Linked DNA regions of Methylomagnum ishizawai. The protein of the gene in region 1 interacts with the protein of each later gene in a pairwise test. Links are inferred from orthologs where the notes say so. Each region holds a gene or a part of one and is shown on either strand. Other genes may lie near its edges. The genes, in order: lpdA and odhB.

Region 1 (7,813 bases):
GCCCTAGAGGCCCGCCCCAGCTTCCTGATGGTGGGCACCGTCGAGCCGCGCAAGGGGTATCTGCAAGCCATCCAAGCCTTTTTCCAGCTGTGGGACGCGGGCGTGGAGGCCAATCTGGTGATCGTCGGCAAGGAAGGCTGGGGGGATTTGCCCGACCCCGCCCGGCGCGACATCCCGGAAACCGTCCAGATATTGCGCCAACATCCCCAACTCGGCCAGCGCCTCTTCTGGCTGGAAGGGATCAGCGACGAATACCTGGGGCGGGTCTACGCGGCCAGCGCCTGCCTGATCGCCGCCAGTTTGGGGGAAGGCTTCGGCCTGCCCTTGATCGAAGCCGCCCGGCATGGGCTGCCGATCATCGCACGGGATATTCCGGTATTCCGGGAAGTGGCGCGGGACCACGCCTTTTTCTTCGAGGGCCACACGCCGGAAGCACTGACGCGGGCGGTCCGGGACTGGTTGGAGCTATGGGTCCAGGGCGCACAGCCCCGCTCCCAAGGATTGCCCTGGCGAACCTGGGCCGAGAGCGCCCAGGGCTTGCTCCGGGTGGTGCGGGGGGACAGCTAACCGGGGCACGCCTCAGCGCACGGTGATGGCGATGAGCCCCAGCGCGAGGTGGCGCTTGTCGTCGCCGAGGCCAATGTCCACCGGGCGGACCACGCCTGGGAATTTGAATTTCAGGTTCAAGACCGGGTCCGTCCCGAGTTGGTCGCGGACGGCCTGGGGAATGGCCATGCGGATTTGGTTGCCGGAATATCGGGTCAGGCGCTCGGTACCGGCCAAAACCCCGTTCATCCACACCTCGACCGCCTGCTCGGGATGCGGGGACGCCACCAGGGCGTTGGCCTCGATCAGTATCTCCTGGGCATCGGCACTCGCTAACGGCAGCCTGATCTTGGCCGCGGACCGCTCCGACCATGTTCCCCACGGCTCCGGCCCCGCCCATCCCGCTACCAGATAAGCGGTGCCGGGGGCGGACCGCGTGAATTGAATCCGCTCGCCCACCCGGATTGGCGGAAAAATATCGGTCAACGCCAACTCGCCGACGACAGGCCCGCATCCGGCGCAGGTTTTCCAGCCTGGAGCCAGCACATTGAAGCCATCGATCCGGGCCAGCAGATCGGTTTTGGCATCGAGGCCGAGCAGGGCCGGACCCAACACGCCACCTTCGAGGATGTAGAGCGAATCCGGTTGGTAGCGCCCGGTGGCGATGGCTTCCCCAGCCTGGACTTGGGCCGCGACCAACGGCCCCGCGCCGACCCTGGCGAGGTAGACGGCATCGGTCCCCAAGCCATAATGGCCCGCGTAGGCCGCGAACACCTGCCAATCCGGGGTATGGTTTTCCGGGCGGACCCAGCGGACTTTCTTATAATGGGTCGCTGCCTCGGCCCAAAAAGGGTCGCGCAAAGGGGTTTTCCATTCCACCGCCGGGGTCGCCATATACCTCGCATGGAAATCCTGCCAAGCCGCCCCGGTATCCACCACCTGAACAGCCAGAGCCACGGCCAGCAAACTCACAGCCACCCGTTTTTCATGCGCCCTGGTGATCACGTAAATAATCGTCAATAGCAGCGCGTAAAACACCGGCCAAAACATCCTCCCAGAACTACGGAAGGTATTGGTCAGCCGCGTCCCCCATTCCGGCAGAGAGAATTCAATATTATAAGGTCCAATACCGATTTTATTGGAAACCGCAAAAACACCCAAGGCGACAAACAAGCCTATTACAGCGGGCCTTTTCCGTAGTACCACCCCCAAATCCACCCGTATCCCGATCACGGATGGGATGGACCAAAGCAACAGTAACACCACACCCAAGCCCAAGAAATTGAACCCCTCATAGTCCCCACTCCCGCCCGGTATATCATTCAAGACATACGACCATCCATCGGCATCGAAAAGGGACAGCAGATTCATCCGATAAAACCCATAGCCACCGACGATCATACCGCCACGAATACTAAAATAACCAGCCTGCCAACAAATGACGCCGACCAGCGCGAGGCTCAGGGCGAGTTCGGCAAGGACTCCACGGATACCCCGCCCGCCCCAGCGGGTTTGTCCGGCGAGATCGGCCAGCCACAAGGCCGCGACCATCGCCAGGAAATAGGAATGGACCAAGGCGGCAACCCCCAGTAGCAAGCCCCAAGCCGACGAGCGCCGTTCCGACCAAGGGTTCAAAGCCAGATAAAGGCCGGCGAGGATCAAAAAATGCCCCATCAGGCTGATATGCCCATTCAAGCGCCAAATCATCGGCGGGGAGAACAAAAACAACCCGCAGCCCAAAGCGCGTATCGACGGACTATCGACAACCAATCCAAGCAGTTTCCAGGCGAACCACGCCTGCAAGATGAAGCAGGCCAGCATCCATAACCCGAAATACTGGAAAGGTTCGGGCAACAGGGCCGCCACCGGTTTAAACAGGAACGCCATCAGGGGATTTGAGTCGGAAAAGACAATGGCATTGCCCAGTTCGAGGCCATAATCGGGGTTCAAGCCCAAGGGAAAATGCCAATCGGAATGCCGGAAAAACTGCCATCCCAGATAATGGGTGGCGGGATCGCCATCGTCGAGCCAGGCGATATTGGTCGGATCCAATACCCTCGGCCCAACCACCATCCAGAATGCGGCTACCCCCAAAACCACGGGCAATACCGATATCCACCCAACCCGATTCCCGCCGTCGAACATCGCAAAGCCGGTGCCCGCCGGGTTTGCCCCGGACCTCGCCACGGATGCGCGGAATACCCACAACCTGCTAGCGAGAAAAGTAATCACGGGAATCAGCGCCGCCGAGGCCACAGCGGCGACTTGGGGCGCGAGCCATCCGGTCCGCAACAAGGCCGCCAGCACCACGGTATTGGCCGCGAACGCGCTCCCGGAAATCAAGAAAAACCTCGCCAACGCCCGGCGTGGACAGCCGGGCCTGCTGAAAGTCCAGCAATAATTTCCGGTGAAGGAAATACCGAAAGCCGTCAGGAATGCCACCAAATTGGCGGCCAACACCGGGAACCACCCCGTCCCGACCAACAGCCACACCACCGTGATATGGACCGCCGTGGCGGCGACCCCCACCATGCCAAAGCGACCCGCGATGATGAACTCGCGCCAAAAGCGGGCGGTTTCGATGCCCACGTGCTTTTTGAAGAAAATCATGGAACCCCAGTGGGCGGGAGCGGCTGGCATCGGCCCAGGCAATCCGGGAGTCCAGCGGGGCCAACCGCGGTTGTCGTTGAATGGGAAGTTTCCGGCGGGTCTTGCGCGGTATCGCGCCGAACCTACCGGAAGGAAGGAAATAGCGGTCGGGGACGGACGCCCCGCGCCCGGCTCGGGCCGGTCTCAGGCGCGCACCGCCAAGCAAAACACAGTCAGACCGGCCAGCCGGTTATACCGGGCGAACGGTAACTCCACCCGGCACACCGCACCGAGCAGCGCGTTCACCCAGGGATGGTGCCGCTTGAGTTGCGACCTCGCCGGGCCTTGCCGCCGCAACCACCGGCTTCCCAAGCGGGTGAGCCAGGCTAGGGGAAACACCAAGCCGAAATAATATCCCCCATATTTCACTTCAAGACCGGCCCGACCGGCCACGGCTTCGAGTTGGGCCAGGGTATAACGCCGCTTGTGTTCGAGGAATTCGTCGTGCCCGCTCCACAGGAATTGGAAGGCCGGCACCGAAATCAGGAAGCGCGTGCCGGGCAGCACCTTGTCGGCATAGGTGGCGAGCAGCCCGGCATCGTCGTCCACATGTTCCAGCACATCCATCAGCAAGACCAAATCGGCATCGGCCCTGTCCACCGAGCGCCGGTAATGGACCGGCTTCCCTCCTTCCGCGCCCTCCAGGTCCGCTCCATAACCAATATCGACGCACCAAGCTTCGGAGGCCGTGGTATGGGAGAGCAGATAACTGGAAAAGAAACCTGAACCCGCACCCACATCTAATATCTTCCGGGGCACCGCCCCATCCAGGAAGCGCACCATCGCCTTGGCCTTGGAGCGGTAATACCAATGGCCCACGATATCATCGCCCAGAATATCTACCTCTTTAACATCCATCGTTCAATCCTTGGATTCATAGATATGACGGATTAGGAACACCGGACGCCGCTTGGATTCGATATAGGTGCGGCCCAAATATTCGCCGATAATACCTATACCGAGCAACTGCAACCCCCCCAGAAAAGTGACTGCGGTAAAAATGGACGCATACCCCGGCATATCGATCCCATGGATCAACACCCGCAGCATGATATAAAGGCCATAAATGAATGACGCTAGCGCCACCAAGCCGCCGATATAACTCCAAACCCGCAACGGGATAGTACTGAAACTGGTCAGCCCTTCCAGGGCGAAATTCCATAAACGCCAGCCGTTGAATTTGGTCGTGCCTGCCGAACGCTCCGGGCGCACATAATCGACCACGGCGGTGCGGAATCCCACCCAGGCGAACAAGCCCTTCATGAAGCGTCTGGATTCCGGCAAGCTATTCAAGGCATCGACCACGGCCCGGTCCATCAAACGGAAATCCCCGACATTCTCGGGAATCTGGGAATCCGACATCCAGTTATGAATACGGTAGAACCAATCCGCCGATAGGCGTTTGGCCCTGGAATCGGTATCTCGATTGATCCGGCGTCCCAACACGACTTCATAACCCTCGCGCCATTGGGCGATCATCGCCGGTATCAATTCGGGGGGGTCTTGCAAATCCACATCGATGGGCACCACCACCTGTCCGCCCGCATGTTGGAGACCGGCGGTCAAGGCGGCTTCCTTGCCGAAATTGCGGCTCAGATCGACGACCCGTACCCAGGGGTTTTCCCGCTGGAGTTCGAGTAAACAATCCAGGGTGCGGTCGGTACTGCCATCGTTCACGAAGACCACCTCGACCGCTACCGAAGTATCCCCGCTGAAAACCCGGCTTATCCTATCGAGGAATAATCCGACCGCTTCTTCCTCGTTGAATACGGGCACTACCAGCGATAAACCCACCACGGAATCGGCGGCGGGCGGGCGTGGATTCTGGTTCGTCATTATCATCGGCGCTATTATCACGGATCACTGGCGTACTGGAAGGATCGTTATTTCTTAATATACAAATCCGTAATCGTCCCTTCCGCCATTTCCGCCGCGAAGGCAAAGGTCTCGGACAAAGTGGGATGCGGATGGATGGTAAGCGCTATATCCTGCACATCGGCTCCCATTTCCAGAGCCAATACGGTTTCCGCGATCAATTCCCCGGCATTGGTGCCGACAATACCTGCGCCTAGAATCCTTTGGCTCTCCTTGGCATAGAGTATCTTGGTCAAGCCTTCGCGCCGCCCGATACCCAAGGCCCGGCCACTCGCGGCCCAAGGAAATACCGCTTTGTCATACTCGACGCCCTGGGCCAGCGCCTGGGTTTCGGTGAGCCCCATCCAGGCGATTTCGGGGTCGGTATAGGCTACCGAGGGGATGGTCAGCGCCTGGAACGCCGCCTTGTGCCCGGCGATGACTTCCGCCGCGACCTTGGCTTCGTGGGTGGCTTTGTGGGCCAGCATGGGGTTGCCGACGATATCGCCGATGGCGTAGATGTGGGGGACGTTGGTGCGCTGCTGGGCATCGACCGGGATGAAGCCGCGTTCGTCCACCCGGACCCCGGCTTGCTCGGCCCCGATCAGCTTGCCGTTGGGACGCCGCCCCACCGCCACCAACACCCGGTCGAATACTTCGGATTCGGGCGCGCCCTCGCCCTCGAAGAACACCCGCAAGCCTTCGGCCTCCGGCTCGATGCGGACCACCTTGGTCTTGAGGTAAATGTTCTGGTATTGCTTCTTGATGCGCTGGTGCAGGGGCTTGACCAGATCGGCGTCGCAGCCCGGAATGAGCTGGTCCATCAATTCCACCACGCTGACGGCGGAACCCAGGGCGTGGTAGACCGTCGCCATTTCCAGGCCGATGATGCCGCCGCCGACGATCAGGAAGCGCTTGGGCACCTCGGCCAGTTCCAAAGCGCCGGTGGAATCGATCAAACGCGGATCGTCGTGGGGGAAACCCGGAATCTTCACCGGCTGCGAACCCGCCGCGATGATGCAAGCATCGAAACCGATGGTTTTCGGACCCTCGGCGGTTTCGACCGCCAGGGTCTTGTCGGACACGAATTGGCCGACGCCCTGCACCACGGTCACTTTGCGCTGCTTGGCAAGGGCGGCCAGCCCGGTGGTCAGGGTTTTGACCACCTTGTTCTTATAGTCGCGGACCTTGGCGAGATCGATCTCGGGTGGGCCGAATTTGACGCCGAAACTGGAGCCTTCGGCGGCTTCGTGGACGACCTGGGCCACATGCAGCAGGGCTTTGGACGGGATACAACCGACATTGAGGCAAACGCCGCCCAGGGTCGGATAGCGCTCGACCAGGACGACCTGCTTGCCCAGGTCGGCGGCGCGGAAAGCCGCGGTATAGCCGCCAGGGCCACCGCCCAGGACGAGGACTTCGGCATGGAAAGCTGCGTTTTCGGTCATGGCTGGATGATCCTTGGTTGGGATGGAGGATGGGGACGGGGTGCCGCCTCAGGTGGCGGGCGGGACCACGTCCTCGAAAATCAGGGGAAGCGGTGCCCGGAAGTCCAGGCTGGCGAATTCGGCCTCGGCCCCGCCCGCGTAGGGGTGGAGCACCCAATGGCTGGTCGTGTCGCGGCGGAACACATCGACCGTGCGGGCCTCGGGATCGATCAGGACGTATTCTTGGAGATCGTCCAGTCGCCGGTAGCTGGCGAATTTGCCGCCCCGGTCGTAGCCGGAAGTCGAATCGGACAAGACCTCGACCACCAGCAGCGGATGGGATTTGCAGAGGTCGGAAGCCCGGTCGCGGACATCGCAGGTCACGAACACATCGGGATAGAAATAGGCGTCGGCGGCTTCCACCCGCAACTTCATATCGGCGATATAGGTACGGCAGGGCGTGCCGCGCAGATGGGATTTGAGCAGGGCGAACACATTGCCCGCGACGGTCACATGGGCGTCCCGCGCCCCGGCCATCGCGTAGACTTCGTAGACCTCGCCCCGGAGGTATTCATGCTTGACGGTTTGCCGCTCTTCCCAAGCCAGATATTCCTCGGCGCTGAAAAACCGTTGCTGCGCGACGTTCATGGCACCCCCGCGAAAAGCCCGCCTCCCGCTGGGCGGACATGGCAACTACAACAGCACCCGCCGCAAATCGGCCAGCATCGCGCCCAGATGCACGATGAACCGCGCGGCCTGGGCACCGTCGATGACCCGGTGGTCGTAGGACAGGGACAAGGGCAACATCAACCGCGGCACGAACTGGCCGTCCTGCCACACCGGCTTCATCTGGCTCTTGGACAACCCCAGGATCGCGACTTCGGGCGCGTTGATGATGGGCGTGAAGGCCGTGCCGCCAATACCGCCCAGGCTGGAGATGGTGAAGCAACCGCCTTCCAAGTCGGGACCGCGCAGTTTCTTGTTGCGGGCTTTCTGGCTGAGTTCGGCCAGTTCGGCGGCGAGGTCGAAGACGCTCTTCCGATCCACGTCGCGCAGCACTGGCACCACCAAGCCTTCCGGGGTATCGACGGCGACGCCGATATGGAAGTATCGCTTCAGGATCAAGGACTGGCCGTCGGCGGCGAGCGAGGCATTGAAGCTGGGGAAGGCTTTGAGCGAAGCCACCAGCGCTTTCAGTACAAAGGGCAGGAACGACAGCTTGATGCCTTTCTTCTCGGCCTCGGCCTTGAGCGCTTTGCGGAAATCTTCGAGGTCGGTGATATCGGCTTCGTCGTGCTGGGTGATATGGGGGATGCCGACCCAATTGCGGTGCAGGA
Region 2 (7,841 bases), 640 kb from region 1 along the record:
AACAAGGCGGTATGGACCGGGGCGGGCAGGTTCAAGGCGGCCAGGATTTGCTCCCTGGGCAGGTCCATGATGGCGTCCAGCAGGGAAAACAAGCCCGCGAGATAATAATGTTCGGGATCGGGGCGGTTGAGATGCTGGGCCAAGGATTCGCAGGTGCGCGCCCGCAAGGTCGCCATCGCCAGCAATTCGCGGGGCTGGTAGTCCACCGAGTTCATCAAGATCACCGAAGCCCAGTTCTTCACCCGGCCCAGACCGAACACCAACACCGCCCGGCGGATCGATTCCACCGGCTTCCCCAGCCCGAAGAAGGCGGAATTGATCAAGCGCAGCAGTTTGTAGCTCAGCACCATATCTCGGCCGATCAGGGTTTCGGCCTCGGCGATGGAAATATCGGGGTTTTGCAACTTGGCGAGCAGTTCCAGCAGGGCCAGCCGGTTGCCCGGTATGTCGGGGCCGCGCAGCCGACCCGGACGCTCGACGAACGCCCCCTGGAAATAATGAAATCCCAGTTTGACGCAACGTTCGAATTGGTCGCGGGTGCCGACCCCGGCGACCAAGCACCGCGGATCCAAGCCGTGCCCGCCCGGCCATCCGGCCACCCCGGCGGCAAGCCGGTCCGCGTCGAACAAGCAGAGGGAAACATAAGCGGCTTCCCGGCGCAGCCGGCCGGGATCGCCTACGGGATCGCACAAGGCGATGGCGTAGCCCAAGGCCGCCAAGCCTCCGGCCACCGCGCCCAGCCCGGCATCCCGCGCCACCGCGCCCGGCACGGCGAGGACGACCCGCGCCTTGGGCCAGCCCCATTCGGCGCAAGCGGCCAAGCCATCGGACGGCACCCGGACCAAGGCCCGGCCACCACCGACCAAATCGGCCAGGGACAGGCAATGGCTGGCCTCGCGCAAGGTCTCCGGCCCGGCCACGCCGCCCCCGCCCCGGCGCAGGGCTGCCCGGTCGCAAAACCTCAGCTCATAGCCGAACACCTCCAAGCCCCGGTCGAAAATCGGTAAACGACCCACCATGCCATCGAACATATCGTTCACTCCGCTGGTCCAAGCCACGCCTTGAGGGTAAGCAATGAATCGCCCCGCGACAAGGTTAGGGTCGATTTGTTGCGGCTCTAGTCCTACAATCTAAAGTAAACGCCGGACGGCCACACACCCCAATGACCCAACAGCCACGTCCCCCATCCGTTGCGCCGACCTACGCCTTTCCGACCGGTGCCCCGCACCGCCCCAGCCCCATCCCGTATCCGTGCCTGGACCTCCGCCCAGGCGGCACCACCACATCATACCTGCCATGGGGCCACCCCACCGGGCCACGCGGTCCCGGCCACCCATCGAAGACACCCAGTGGATATTCCAAGACGGCAATATGAACACGCTCAAATACCTATTCGAAGAGTCCTCCGCTTGCGCGGAGGATAACGTCGGTTTCCTCGAAGACCTGTACGAACGTTTCCAGCGCGATCCCGAATCGGTCGATCCCAGTTGGCGCGAGAAATTCAAGTCCATCCAAGAACCGGTGCGCCTGCATCCCGCCACCCCGCCCACGGCGACGATGCCCGCCGATATCGAGGAAGCCCTGCGCAAGCAGGCCGCCGTGGACCGGCTCATCTACCATTACCGCACCCGCGGCCACCAGGCGGCGGACAACAATCCCCTCAAGCTCGCCCCGCCCCCCGCCCTGCCGGACCTGGACCCGGCCCACTACGGCCTCGACGCCGCCGACCTCGACCGCCCGTTCTACGTCGATATCATGCGCGGCTCCAAGAAACTGCCGCTGCGCGAGATCATCGCCCGGCTCAAGCGCACCTACTGCGGGGCCATCGGTTCCGAGTACATGCATATCGTCGATAGCGAGATCAAGCAATGGGTGCGGGAACGGCTGGAAACCGCCACCACCTGGGCCTTGCCCGACGCCGAATCCCAGCGCTGGCTCTTGAGGATGCTGACCGCCGCCGAGGGCATCGAGAAATACCTGCACCGCAAATACGTGGGCCAGAAGCGCTTCTCGCTGGAGGGCGCGGAAAGCATGATCCCGCTGCTCGACGAGTTGATCCAGCGGGCCGGCGACCAGGGCACGCAGGAAATCGTGATCGGCATGGCCCACCGCGGACGCCTCAACGTCCTCATCAACATCCTGGGCAAGAAACCGGGTTCCCTGTTCCAGGAATTCGAGGGCACCTACACCAGCGCCCCGCCCCACGCCAGCGCGGGCGATGTGAAATACCACATGGGCTTTTCCTCCGACCTGCAAACGCCCAAGGGTCCGCTGCACCTCGCCATGGCCTTCAATCCCTCGCACCTGGAAATCATCAGCCCGGTGGTGGAAGGCTCGGTGCGCGCCCGCCAGGACCGCCGCGACGGCGACGGCGAAACCGGGGTGCTGGCGGTGTTGGTGCATGGCGACGCCGCCTTCGCCGGGCAGGGCGTGGTGATGGAAACCCTCAACATGGCCGAAACCCGCGCCTACACCACCGGCGGCAGTATCCACATCGTCATCAACAACCAGATCGGCTTCACCACCAGCAACCCGTTCGACGCCCGCTCCACGCTGTACTGCACCGACGTGGCCAACATGGTCCAGGCACCCGTGTTCCATGTGAACGGCGACGACCCCGAGGCCGTGCTGTTCGTGACCCAGCTAGCGGTCGATTATCGCATGAGGTTCAAGCGCGACGTGGTGATCGACCTGATCTGCTACCGCCGCCACGGCCATAACGAAGCCGACGAGCCGGCGGTGACGCAACCCGCCATGTACCGCTTCATCCGCCAGCATCCGCCGGTGCGGCGGCTCTACGCCGAAACCTTGATCCAGGCGGGCGTCATCAGCCGCGAGGACGAACTGGGCATGGAGGAAGACTACCAGGGTTCGCTCAAGCGCGACGAGATCGTGTCGCGCCCGGTGCTGCCGGACGCCGCCAGCTACCTGAAAACCAGTTGGGACCGCTATCTGGGCGCGGAATGGAGCGTGGACTACGATTCGACCCTGGACCTCGACACCGCCCGCGGCCTGGCCGGACAGATCGCCCGCGTGCCGGACGGTTTCTCGCTGCATTCCAGGACCGCCGCCGTCATGGACAGCCGCCGCAAGATGGCGACCGGGGAAATCCCGATGGACTGGGGCTTCGCCGAAACCCTGGCCTACGCCTCCCTGCTGAAAGAAGGCTACAACGTCCGCATCAGCGGCCAGGACGTGGGGCGCGGCACCTTCTTCCACCGCCACGCCGTGCTGTACGACCAGGACAATGGCGCGGCCCACGTCCCGTTGCACCATCTGGACGGGCCAGGCGGCAAATTCCATATCTACGACTCCCTGTTGTCGGAGGAAGGCGTGTTGGGCTTCGAGTACGGCTACGCCAGTTCCGAACCCGAGACCCTGGTGATCTGGGAAGCCCAGTTCGGCGATTTCGCCAACAACGCCCAGGTCGTCATCGACCAGTTCATCACCTCCGGCGAAACCAAATGGGGCCGCTTGTGCGCCCTCACCATGCTGCTGCCCCACGGCTACGAAGGCCAGGGACCGGAGCATTCCTCGGCCCGGCTGGAACGCTACCTGCAACTGTGCGCCGAGCAGAACGTGCAGGTCTGCGTGCCGAGCAGCCCGGCCCAGATTTTCCACCTGCTGCGGCGGCAACTGGTGCGGCGCTACCGCAAGCCCTTGATCGTGATGACCCCGAAAAGCCTGTTGCGGCACAAGCTGGCGATCTCGCCCCTGGAAGACCTGACGCGGGGCCATTTCCACAACGTCATCGGCGAGATCGACCCGCACGATCCCGACAAGATCACCCGCGTGGTGCTGTGTTCCGGCAAGGTGTTCTACGACCTGTTGGAAACCCGCCGCAAGGAACATCTGGAACATGTCGCCCTGATCCGCATCGAGCAACTCTATCCGTTCCCATTCGATTATTTCCTGGAACAGCTCTCCCCGTTCAACAACCTCAGGGAACTGGTCTGGTGCCAGGAAGAACCCGAGAACCAGGGCGCTTGGCACCAGATCAAGCACCGTTTCCTATCCCTCCTGGAAAAAGACATCCTCCTCGGCTACGCGGGGCGCCCCATGTCCGCCGCGCCCGCCGTGGGCCAATTCCACCGCCACCTGGAACAGCAGAAGAAAGTCGTGGAAGACGCGCTGTTCCGGGCCGTGAACCCTCAACAATCCGTCAGGATCGTCCATGCGCATAGAAGTCACAGTCCCTAACCTCCCGGAATCCGTCAGCGACGCCGTCCTGCTCGACTGGCACAAGCGGCCCGGCGACCCGGTCCTAAAGTCCGACAACCTCATCGACCTCGAAACCGACAAGGTCGTGCTGGAAGTGCCGGTGCCGGAAAACGGCGTCCTGCTGGAAATCCTCCGCCACAAGGGCGATGTGGTGACCAGCGGCGAATTGCTGGCCGTCATCGACACCGAGGCCAAGCCCGCGGCCGCGGCCCCGGTGCCGGAACCCCCCAAGCCCAGCGCCCCGCCGCCCGCCGCCGCCCCGGAACCCCGGCCCGAATTCCCGCCGACCCTGAGTCCCGCCGTGCGCCGGATGCTGTCCGAGCATGGGCTGGACTCCGCCGCCATCCAAGGCACGGGCCGGGAGGGGCGGCTCACGCGGGAGGATGTACAGCATTACCTCGACCACCAGCAAGCCGCCCCGGCCCGACCGGCGGCGGAACCCGCCCGGCCCGCACCCACCCCGCAACCGGCACCGGCCACCCGTCCCGGCGACCGCCGCGTGCCCATGACCCGGCTCCGCGCCCGCATCGCCGAGCGCTTGATCGACGCCCAGCGCTCCACCGCCACCCTGACCACCTTCAACGAGGTCAACCTTAAAAACATCAACGACCTCCGCAAGCGCTACCGGGACAAATTCGAGCAGGCCCACAAGGTCAAACTGGGCTATATGTCCTTCTTCGTGAAGGCGGCGGTGGAAGCCCTGAAGCGCTATCCCATCGTCAATTCCTCGGTCGAGGGCAACGATATTGTCTACCACGACTACTACGACATCGGCCTCGCGGTCTCGACCGACCGCGGCCTGGTGGTGCCGGTGCTGCGCGACGCCGATCAAAAGGATTTCGCCGACATCGAAAAGGCCGTGGTCGAATTCTCCAAACGCGCCCGCGACGGCAAGCTGACCTACGAGGAACTCAACGGCGGCACCTTCACCATCACCAATGGCGGCATCTTCGGCTCGATGCTCTCGACGCCCATCCTCAACCCGCCGCAAAGCGCCATCCTGGGGATGCACGCCATCAAGGACCGGCCCGTGGTGGAGGACGGCCAAATCGTGATCCGGCCCATGATCTATCTGGCCTTGTCCTACGACCACCGCATCATCGACGGGCGCGACGCCGTGTCCTGCCTCTACACCATCAAGGAATTGCTGGAAGACCCAGGCCGCCTGCTGCTCGGCGTCTGAACCCGGCACCGCACGGGCATGAAAAAACCGCCGCCAGGGGCGACCCCGGCGGCGGTTTTTTTACGGGCAAAGCTCAGGCCGGGACCGCCCCCAACATCCCCTGCCGCACGATGAAGCCCACCACCTCATCCAGGCCCGCGCCGGTCTTGAGGTTGGTGAACACGAAAGGCCGCTCGCCGCGCATCTTGCGGGCATCGCGATCCATCACCTCCAGCGACGCGCCCACATACGGGGCCAGATCGGTCTTGTTGATGATGAGCAGGTCGGAACGGGTGATGCCGGGACCGCCCTTGCGCGGAATCTTGTCCCCCGCCGACACGTCGATCACGTACAAGGTGAGATCGGCCAGTTCCGGGCTGAAGGTGGCGCTGAGATTGTCGCCGCCGCTTTCCACCAGCACGAAATCCAGGTCGCCGAAACGCTGGCACAGTTCCTCGACCGCCGCCAGGTTCATCGAGGCGTCCTCGCGGATGGCGGTATGGGGGCAACCGCCGGTCTCGACGCCCAGGATGCGTTCCTCGGGCAGGGCTTGGCTGCGGATCAGGAATTGCTGGTCCTCGCGGGTATAGATATCGTTGGTCACCACGCCGATCTGGTAATCGCCGCGCATACGCTTGCACAGGGCGTCCACCAGGGCGGTCTTGCCGGAGCCCACCGGGCCGCCGACACCTACTCTCAAGACGGGTTTGTCGGACATCTTTCATTTCCAAAGTTGAGGGAAAAAACCGTGGCCCGGCGCTGCGGCCAGCTCAAGAACGGAACAGCCGGGAATACTGGGTCTCGTGGCGGGCGCTGGCCAAGGCCAGCCCGAAGGCGCTGCCGCCGATATCGGCGTCGGCCATGAGCAAGGCCCGGTCCACCCGCGCGGGCAACGTGGCGGCGAGTTCCAGCGACAGGCGCTGCCCCGCCACCTGCCCCAGCGGCACCAGTTTCACGGCGCACAGGACTTGGTTTTCCAGCCAGCCCCAGGCATAGCCCAACAGCGCTTGGCGTTGGTCGATACCCCATTCCACCGCCGCCAGCGCGAAACCATTGGCCAGCGTCGCCGCCGGGTCGCGGGTCCAGGCGGCGGCGCGGGCCACGCCCAGGGCATCCAATAGCCGGGCCAGAGCCTGCCCGGTCTGACGGTCCTCGGCCCGGAGTTCCAAGGTTTCCCGGCAGGCCAAGAGATGGCGGCTCCAACGGGCCACGGTCCCGGCGTCGTCCGCCGCCCAGGCCGCGTGCAAACGGGCCAGCACCGGCAAATCCACCCGCCCCAGGCCGCGCTCCAACACCCCGGACAGCCACGCCAGGGCGTCGGCCTCGGTCGCGATCCAGCCATCCTCTACCGCCCGCTCCATGCCTTGGGAATAGCTGTACATGCCGATGGGCAAGGCCGGGCTGGCCAGTTGCAGCAGGCGGACCAGGGCCAAATCAGTGCCCATGGCCGTGATAAGCGCCGGCTTCCGGCTCGAACGGGGCGGACTCGTGGGCGATCTCCAACCCCAGGCCGCGCACCATTTCGTCCAGGACGTGGTCGGCCAGATAGCGCAGCTCGCCCGGCGCGATCTGCAAAGCCACATGGCGGTTGCCCAGGTGGTAGCAGGCGCGGGCGAACAACAGGGCGTCGCCGGTCTTCACGACGGACAGGGCTTCCGGCGCGGACCGGACCGCCACCACCTCGCCCGTGGGTCCGGTCAGCACATCGCCGCCACGCAGCACCTTCCCGCGCGGCAGGAACAGGCCGACCTGGACGCCGCCGTCGGTGCGGGCCAGGAGGCGGCTTTTCTGGCGGGCTTCATAAGGCAGGGTCAGGGTATCGCCGTGGGGCGTTTCGGGGGAGGCGAATTCGGTCAGGCTGTACATGGGTTCACTCATCCGGGGCCAGATCGACCACCACGATGGCGTTGTGATCACGCCACCGCAGGGCGATCACAAACGGACGCGCCCGCACCGCCGCCTTGATCCGCTCGCTGGGACCGCGCAATTTCACCGGCACGGAAATCTGCAATCCTGTCCCGAAATGACGCCGGGCATTCCCCGCGATGGTATTGGCGATCTCGCCCACGGCGTCCAACAGGTTGGCCTCGCTATGGTCGTGTTCGCCCCAATAGCGCAGTAATTCGCGGACCATGCGATCCGCCGCCGAAAAATGCACACAGCCCCGGAAACGGCCCGAACAGGTAATCAAGCCAATATAGGATTCAGAGGGCGGAATATCCTGTGCCAGATAGGCGGAGCGGATGGTGGCGGGCTCGTCGGTGCTGGTCTGGAAATAATGGGTCACCGCATCCACAAATACCTTCAAATCGATTTCGGACAGCTCGGGCATCGTCGTCCTCCTTATTCTCAAGCGACCAATTCCAACAGCGCGTTGACGAGTTGCTCGTCGGTGAAGGGTTTATATAGAAAACCCTGCGCCCCGCGTTTCAGCGCGTCGATAGCCGTCGCCTTGTCG

The links.
Region 2: the proteins of lpdA (region 1) and odhB interact in binary tests that used the Escherichia coli proteins (3 or more experiments, as listed by UniProt). The link is inferred for Methylomagnum ishizawai from one-to-one orthologs.

What each region holds. Positions count from the first base shown.
Region 1 is NZ_FXAM01000001.1:1,928,646-1,936,458, reverse strand. Bases 4,289-7,260 are described here. They hold lpdA (dihydrolipoyl dehydrogenase), read right to left. Parts: upstream 6,498-7,260; coding sequence 5,079-6,497; downstream 4,289-5,078. Other genes in these bases: aceF (dihydrolipoyllysine-residue acetyltransferase), read right to left, coding at 7,170-7,260; B9N93_RS08645 (Uma2 family endonuclease), read right to left, coding at 6,546-7,124; B9N93_RS08655 (glycosyltransferase family 2 protein), read right to left, coding at 4,289-5,031. Outside these bases: B9N93_RS08670 (glycosyltransferase), read left to right, coding at 1-567; B9N93_RS08665 (DUF6311 domain-containing protein), read right to left, coding at 580-3,156; B9N93_RS08660 (class I SAM-dependent methyltransferase), read right to left, coding at 3,340-4,053; more of B9N93_RS08655, read right to left, coding at 4,057-4,288; more of aceF, read right to left, coding at 7,261-7,813. UniProt on the Escherichia coli protein: Lipoamide dehydrogenase is a component of the glycine cleavage system as well as of the alpha-ketoacid dehydrogenase complexes.
Region 2 is NZ_FXAM01000001.1:2,566,290-2,574,130, reverse strand. The notes cover bases 3,290-6,289. They hold odhB (2-oxoglutarate dehydrogenase complex dihydrolipoyllysine-residue succinyltransferase), read left to right. Parts: upstream 3,290-4,174; coding sequence 4,175-5,404; downstream 5,405-6,289. Other genes in these bases: B9N93_RS11410 (urease accessory protein UreF), read right to left, coding at 6,154-6,289; ureG (urease accessory protein UreG), read right to left, coding at 5,478-6,101; B9N93_RS11425 (2-oxoglutarate dehydrogenase E1 component), read left to right, coding at 3,290-4,200. Also shown: B9N93_RS11430 (EAL and HDOD domain-containing protein), read right to left, coding at 1-1,031; more of B9N93_RS11425, read left to right, coding at 1,372-3,289; more of B9N93_RS11410, read right to left, coding at 6,290-6,828; urease accessory protein UreE, read right to left, coding at 6,818-7,261; B9N93_RS11400 (chemotaxis protein CheX), read right to left, coding at 7,254-7,715; B9N93_RS11395 (response regulator transcription factor), read right to left, coding at 7,733-7,841. UniProt on the Escherichia coli protein: E2 component of the 2-oxoglutarate dehydrogenase (OGDH) complex which catalyzes the second step in the conversion of 2-oxoglutarate to succinyl-CoA and CO(2).